One region of the Streptomyces sp. C11-1 genome, then DNA from elsewhere that is predicted to be linked to it. Evidence: riboswitches for the same ligand, from Rfam matches in the RefSeq annotation. Region 1 holds a riboswitch; the other holds the start of a gene.
What was found. A riboswitch is a leader RNA that binds a small molecule or an ion and turns the genes downstream of it on or off. The one in region 1 is predicted to bind cyclic di-AMP.
Positions count from the first base shown of each region.

Region 2: linked by a shared signal. The riboswitch ahead of RI138_RS11815 (transglycosylase family protein) and the one ahead of RI138_RS29575 (M23 family metallopeptidase) in region 1 are both predicted to bind cyclic di-AMP.

Region 1 is NZ_CP134500.1:6,699,450-6,702,844, reverse strand. It holds gene RI138_RS29580 (SGNH/GDSL hydrolase family protein) at 1-511, opposite strand, end outside; gene RI138_RS29575 (M23 family metallopeptidase) at 674-1,651, opposite strand; cyclic di-AMP (ydaO/yuaA leader) riboswitch at 1,655-1,815, opposite strand; gene RI138_RS29570 (tyrosine-protein phosphatase) at 2,260-3,072, shown strand; gene RI138_RS29565 (DUF6126 family protein) at 3,076-3,249, opposite strand; gene RI138_RS29560 (helix-turn-helix domain-containing protein) at 3,293-3,395, opposite strand, start outside.
Region 2 is NZ_CP134500.1:2,692,622-2,696,016, reverse strand. It holds gene RI138_RS11820 (transglycosylase family protein) at 1-697, shown strand, start outside; cyclic di-AMP (ydaO/yuaA leader) riboswitch at 988-1,142, shown strand; gene RI138_RS11815 (transglycosylase family protein) at 1,148-1,843, shown strand; gene eno (phosphopyruvate hydratase) at 2,201-3,395, shown strand, end outside.

The DNA of each region.
Region 1 (3,395 bases):
AGCGGTCGGCGATGGCCCGCAGATGGACGTTGTACGTGGCAATCTTGCCGCGCATGTGGCGCAGCACCGGAACGCCCCGGGTGTCGAAGCCGGTGGTGACCATGACCGTACCGACGGCGTTGCTCAGATCGGCGACCGCCCGCTCGAAGCGCTCGGCGAGGTCGTCGGGGTCGGCGCCGGGCCGGATGATGTCGTTGCCGCCCGCGCAGAAGCTGACCAGGTCGGGGGCCAGTTCCTTGGCGCGGGGGATCTGCTCCTCGACGATCTGGTCGAGGAGACGTCCGCGTACGGCGAGATTGGCGTAGCGGAAGTCCCCGTGCGGGGAGTCCTCCGGGCTGGTCGCCACGTCGGGGGCCGGGAGCCGGTCGGCGAGGAGCACCGCGAACCGGTCCGCCCAGCCGACGAAGGTCCCGTCGGGGCCGGGGTCCCCGACGCCCTCGGTGAAGCTGTCGCCAATCGCCGCGTACGACCCGATGATGTGCTGCTGGTTGTTTCTCGAATCGTCTGCCACAAGCACATATCCTGCACCGTTCAATGTGACCTACGCGACCGTAATATGGGGTTGACGGGTGGTGAGATAGACCACCCGGTCAGGTTTTGGTAAAGCTGGAATAAGTGGAGGGGCGGTGCGCCGCCGCGCACCGCCCCTCACTCACTTCTTGTCGCCCTCGGATCAGAGGGAGACGCCGTGCTGTCGCAGGTAGGCGATCGGGTCGACGTCGGAGCCGTAGCCCGGACCGGTGCGGACCTCGAAGTGGAGGTGCGGGCCGGTGGAGTTGCCGGTGGAGCCGGAGAGCCCGATCTGCTGGCCGCCGGTGACGGTCTGGCCGACGGAGACGCTCAGCGAGGACTGGTGGGCGTACTGGGAGTACATGCCGTCCTCGTGCTTGATGACGACCTCGTTGCCGTACGAACCGCTCCAGCCGGCCGAGACCACGGTGCCCGGGCCGATGGCGCGGATCGGGGTGCCGGAGGGGGCCTGGAAGTCCGAGCCGGTGTGGTAGCCGCTGGACCAGCTGGAGCCGGAAGCGCGGTACTGGGTGGTGACGTTGGCGTTGGCCAGCGGGGTCGTCCAGCCGGAGCCGGTCGCCTCGGAGGAGCCGGTCTGCGCGGAGCTTCCGGAGCCCTCGGAGTCGTCGGCGGAGATCGTGTCCGGCTTCGGGTCCTCCTTGGGGGCGGCCTTGGGGGCGGCCTGCTCGGCCTTCTTCGGGGCGGCCTGCGGAGCCGGTGCGGACTTCCCGGCCGTCGAAGGAGCGGCCGGGGCGGACGCCTTGGTGCCGAGGGTCAGCTTCATGCCGGGGAGGATCAGGCTGGGGTTCTCGCCGACGGTGGAGCGGTTGTCCTTGTACAGCTTCTGCCAGCCGCCCTTGAGCTGGTGCTCGGCGGCGATCTTCGACAGGTAGTCACCCCGGACCACGGAGTAGGTCTTCGGGGCGGCCTTCGACTCGACGGGGGCGGTCTGCGGCACGGTGTGCGCGGCGGCGACCGACGCGGCGGCGGGCTTGACGGCGGGAGCGGCCTGCTGCGCGGCGCCGGCTCCGGTGGCGCCGATGAGCGGGAGGGCGAGTGCGGCGCCGCCGGTTCCCGCTGCGAGCACGCCGCGGGAGATCGGGCCGGACTTCGGACGGCGGTGCTTACCCTTTGCGGGCATGGGGAATTTCCTCTCCGGCGCCTGCGAGGTGAGCTGTCGGGTTCGGGCTGGAGATGCCCGGTCGCACGGTGGCGACTTCACCCCGAGCCGGTCCGGATCACTCCGGGCCGGCGACTTACCTGGGTCCCCCGCTCCTGCCACACGTGAGTGGGTGGGTGCGAATTCCGGGCGGCGGCAGGATTAGGCGGTCCGTCCGGATTGACGGTGACCGTAAACGAGTCAGGACGAGCAGAACAAGCCATCGGTTGCGCGTGGGAATCATGGATTCGATCGCGGTCCGGATTTCCCGTCACACTCCGTGGATTACGGATCTTGGCTTTCCGTACGGGCAACGGGAATGGGCCGGGGAGCGATCACCACGGACCGTCACGGATATGATCCCGCTCACCCACGGAATCCCATCTCCCCCATTAGCGGGGCATGTTCTGCGAAATGCACCAATACGGACATGTCGCGGGCGGGACTCGTGATGCGGCGTCAGACACACCCCCGCGACACCCCGGCCGGAGCGGGCAACCGTGATGATTTTCCGTCGAATCGATGTCGTATCGTCACGGGAGCGCCCTCGCCGGCGAGCCGCGCCGGCGCCAGAGATTCCAGGAGCCCCCGTGACGCAGCAGGTGCCGCAGGTCCCGCCGGCAGAGACCGCCCTGACCGGAGTCCGCAACTTCCGCGATGTGGGCGGGCTCCCCACCACGGACGGGAGGCACACCGCCTTCGGCCGGCTCTACCGCAGCGGCCACCTGGCGCACGCCACCGCCGAGGACGCGGCCTTCCTCGGCGGGCTCGGGCTGCACACGGTCTTCGACTTCCGCAATTCCGCCGACCACCGGCTCGACGGGTACGACATCGAGCTGACCGGTGTCCGCAATGTCAGCATTCCTCTCTCGGACCCGGCCGACGGCGCCGAGTTCTGGCGCCTGGTCCGCGACGGGAACATCGAGCAGCTGCGCTCGATCCTCGCGGACGGCCAGGGCACCGAGCGCATGATCCGGATGTACCGGTCGACGATCAAGGACCGCACCGCCGAGCACAGCCGGGTCCTGCACGCACTGGCCGAGGACAGCGTCCCGGCGCTGATGCACTGTGCCGCGGGCAAGGACCGGGCCGGGCTCTCGATAGCGGTCTCTCTGCTGGCGGTCGGCGTCGAGCGCGAGGCGATCGAGACGGACTACCTCAAGTCCAACGATCCCCACCGCCGGTACAAGGTGCAGCGCGCCGACATGTCCGAGACCGGGATGTCCCCCGAGGTCATGGAGCTCCTCAACCCGCTCTTCGGGGCGCAGCGCGAATACCTGGCGGCGGCCTTCGCGACGATCGAGGAGATCTGGGGAACGACGGACCGCTACCTGACGGAGGGGCTGAAGGTCTCCCCCCAGACCCGGGAGCGCCTGCGCGAGCGGCTGCTCGACCAGGGCTGAGGGCTACTCCGCGCCCGCCACCACGAAGAGCACGTAGAGGAAGGCCGCGATCACATGGCCGACCACGAGGTAGGCGAAGAGCCGGATCACGAGGCCGCGCGGCATCCGGCGCTCCTGCGAGTCACCCTTCTTCGGGTGCCTCGGGCTCAGCGGGTCGTAATGCTCGGAATCGGACATGACGGTCCTCTCTGCCGGCCTCGCGGCCGGTGGAACGAAGGGGTCAGCGCACGTGGAGGGCGTTGCCGAGGCAGAGCTCGGCCGCGGGGCTCTGGAGCAGGGAGTGGACGAAGAGCAGTTCCGCGCCGCCGTGGTCCAGAGCCGCG
Region 2 (3,395 bases), 4.0 Mb from region 1:
GGACGGCAGCCTGCCGGGAGTCGACCCGGGCACCGCGCCCTCGGGTGAGCCGACGTCAGCCCCGACCGACGGGACGGACGCATCCGGCGAGACGGGTGAATCGAACACGGTCGACCAGGCTGATGGAAGCGGCAGGGGCGACGGGGACGACAAGGACGACAAGGGCAATAAGGGAAGTAAGGGCGATACGCCTGATGCGTCCGCCGGTGCGGGCGACGCCGCCAAGGGTGACGGCGACGGCGGTGCGGGGGAGGAGAGCGGTGACCCCGCCCCCTCGACGACCCCTTCCGCCCCGCCGGCGTCCGAGGTGCCCGACGCCTCGGAGCCCTCCACCGCCCCCGACGCCTCGACGGGCGACGAGCGCGAGGCCGGCGGCAAGCACCGGGGCGCCCCCGCGCCCGAGGAGGCCGACGCCGCGGGCGGGGGCGGCCCCCGTGAGTCCGGCCGGCACGCTTCGCGGGGCGAGGGCGACGTGCGGGACGGCGGCGCGGCCGCCGGTGACTACGTCGTGCAGCCCGGGGACAACCTCTGGGCGATTGCTGACGCACAGAAACTTCCCCAGGGCTGGACCGGTCTGTACGAGGCCAACAAGGACCTCCTGGGCTCCGACCCGGACCTGATCCTCCCCGGTCAGAGCCTGGACGTGGGGCTGGGGCAGGGTGCTTCCGAGGCCGCGGGGGAGCCCGCCGCCAACTGATTCAAATTCGGGAAAACGCCCCGAAATCCCGGGCAGTTCAGAGGCCTATGTCCACTTTTGTGTAAGTGAGACATGGGTCTCTTTGCTTCAACTGACCCAGCTCGCCCGGCTCGTCCGCACGCATCGCCTCCGACCTGCGGAAACGGTCTGCCGCTCCTGGCGAGTTCGGGCTTATTGCCCCCTATGTCCATCTTTGAATGTCGGGGTTGCCTGTGTTTACGGTCGGAACCGCTCGCACCGCGGGCCCCGTCGACCGTCACGCCGAATCCTGCCGTCGGTCGAGGGGAACAGACGCGTAAGCGCCGTAGGCAGGAGCGGGGGAACCAAGGTAGGCCGCCGGATCCGTACGGGACCGGCTTGGGGTGAAGTCGTGCGAGCCGCGCGACCGGGCAACTCATCAGCCCGAACCCGACAGCTCACCTCGTAGGCGTCGGTGAGGAGATTCGTTCCATGCTGCTGAACAGCAAGGGCAAGCACCGCCGCCCGTCCAAGGCCGTCCGTCTCGCCACCCTCGCGGGTGTCGCCGGTGCCGCCGTCGCCGTCCCGCTGATGGGTGCGACCAGCGCTTCCGCGGCCTCCGTCGAGACCTGGGACGCCGTCGCCCGGTGCGAGTCCGGCGGCAACTGGTCCATCAACACCGGCAACGGCTACTACGGCGGGCTCCAGTTCTCGCAGTCCAGCTGGGCCGCCGCCGGAGGTACGCAGTACGCCCCGCGCGCCGACCTGGCCACCAAGGGCCAGCAGATCGCCACCGCCGAGAAGCTCCTCGACATGCAGGGCCCGGGCGCCTGGGCCTGCGCCGGTGCGGGCGGTCTCACCAACGACGGTGTGGACCCGGGTGTGAACACCGGCTCCGGCCAGGCGCAGCCCGAGCGCCAGGCCGAGCAGCCCACCACGCGCAGCGAGCAGCGCACCGCTCCGCAGGCCGAGAAGAAGGCCGAGAGCAAGGAGACCGTCACCACCCCGACCGGCGAGAAGGTCAAGAAGGGTGATGGCGAGTACGAGGTCAAGCCCGGCGACACGCTGAGCAGCATCGCCGAGAAGGAAGACGTCAAGGGCGGCTGGAGCAAGCTCTTCAAGCTCAACGACGACATCGTCGAGGACGCGGACCTGATCTTCCCGGGTCAGCAGCTCCACCTGAAGTAGAACGCCGTCTCTCCTCCCCGGAGGGAGGATGTCCGGCGGCCCCCTCCCTCGCACGGCTCCCCGGCCCGGCGCGCTCACCCCCGTGCGCGCCGGGCCGGGGTCTTTGGGCGTGCGGGGCGCGGGTGCGGCGTGCGCCAGGGGCCGGATGCGTTCACCTCTTGTCGGCAGCTTGCCGGCAGTACTTGTTACTGCTCAGTAGATTTTTGGAGTTTTGTCCCGTCATGCGGGTCCTTGGGTCCTTTTTCGTCCCAGGAGGCGGGCGGTCGGCCGGCTCACGCGGCCGGGCCGGTTAGGCTCGTGTCGCAAGGCCACAGTGACCCTGCACAACCAGTGTCATATCCCAGAAGGAGATGCCTCGTGCCGTCCATCGACGTCGTCGTAGCCAGGGAAATCCTCGACTCCCGGGGGAACCCCACGGTCGAGGTCGAGGTTGGCCTCGACGACGGCAGTACGGGTCGTGCTGCCGTTCCGTCCGGCGCCTCCACCGGTGCGTTCGAGGCCATCGAGCTTCGCGACGGTGACCCCAACCGCTACCAGGGCAAGGGTGTCGAGAAGGCCGTCCTCGCCGTCATCGAGCAGATCGGCCCGGAGCTCGTCGGGTACGACGCCACCGAGCAGCGCCTCATCGACCAGGCGATGTTCGACCTGGACGCCACCGAGAACAAGGCCTCGCTCGGCGCGAACGCCATCCTCGGCGTCTCGCTGGCCGTCGCCCACGCCGCCTCCGAGGCGTCCGACCTGCCGCTCTTCCGCTACCTCGGCGGCCCGAACGCGCACCTGCTGCCCGTTCCGATGATGAACATCCTGAACGGCGGCTCGCACGCCGACTCCAACGTGGACATCCAGGAGTTCATGATCGCCCCGATCGGCGCGGAGTCCTTCTCCGAGGCCCTGCGCTGGGGTGCGGAGATCTACCACACGCTGAAGAAGGTCCTCAAGACCAAGGGCCTGTCCACCGGACTCGGCGACGAGGGCGGCTTCGCCCCGAACCTGGAGTCCAACCGCGCCGCCCTGGACCTCATCGTCGAGGCCATCAAGGAGGCCGGCTACGTCCCGGGCCGTGACGTGGCGCTCGCGCTCGACGTGGCCGCCTCCGAGTTCTACAAGGACGGCGTCTACGAGTTCGAGGGCAAGTCCCGCTCGGCCGCCGAGATGACCGAGTACTACGAGGAGCTCGTCTCCGCGTACCCGCTGGTCTCCATCGAGGACCCGCTGTACGAGGACGACTGGGCGGGCTGGAAGATCATCACCGACCGCATCGGCTCCAGGGTCCAGATCGTCGGCGACGACCTCTTCGTCACCAACCCGGAGCGCCTGGCCCGTGGCATCGAGGAGGGCTCCGCCAACGCCCTGCTCGTCAAGGTCAACCAGATCGGTTCGCTGACCGAGACCCTGGACGCCGTCGAGCTGGCCCAGCGCAACGGCTTCAAGTGCATGATGTCGCACCGCTCCGGCGAGACCGAGGACGTCACCATCGCCGACCTCGCCGTCGCCGTGAACTGCGGCCAGATCAAGACCGGTGCCCCGGCCCGCTCGGACCGCGTCGCCAAGT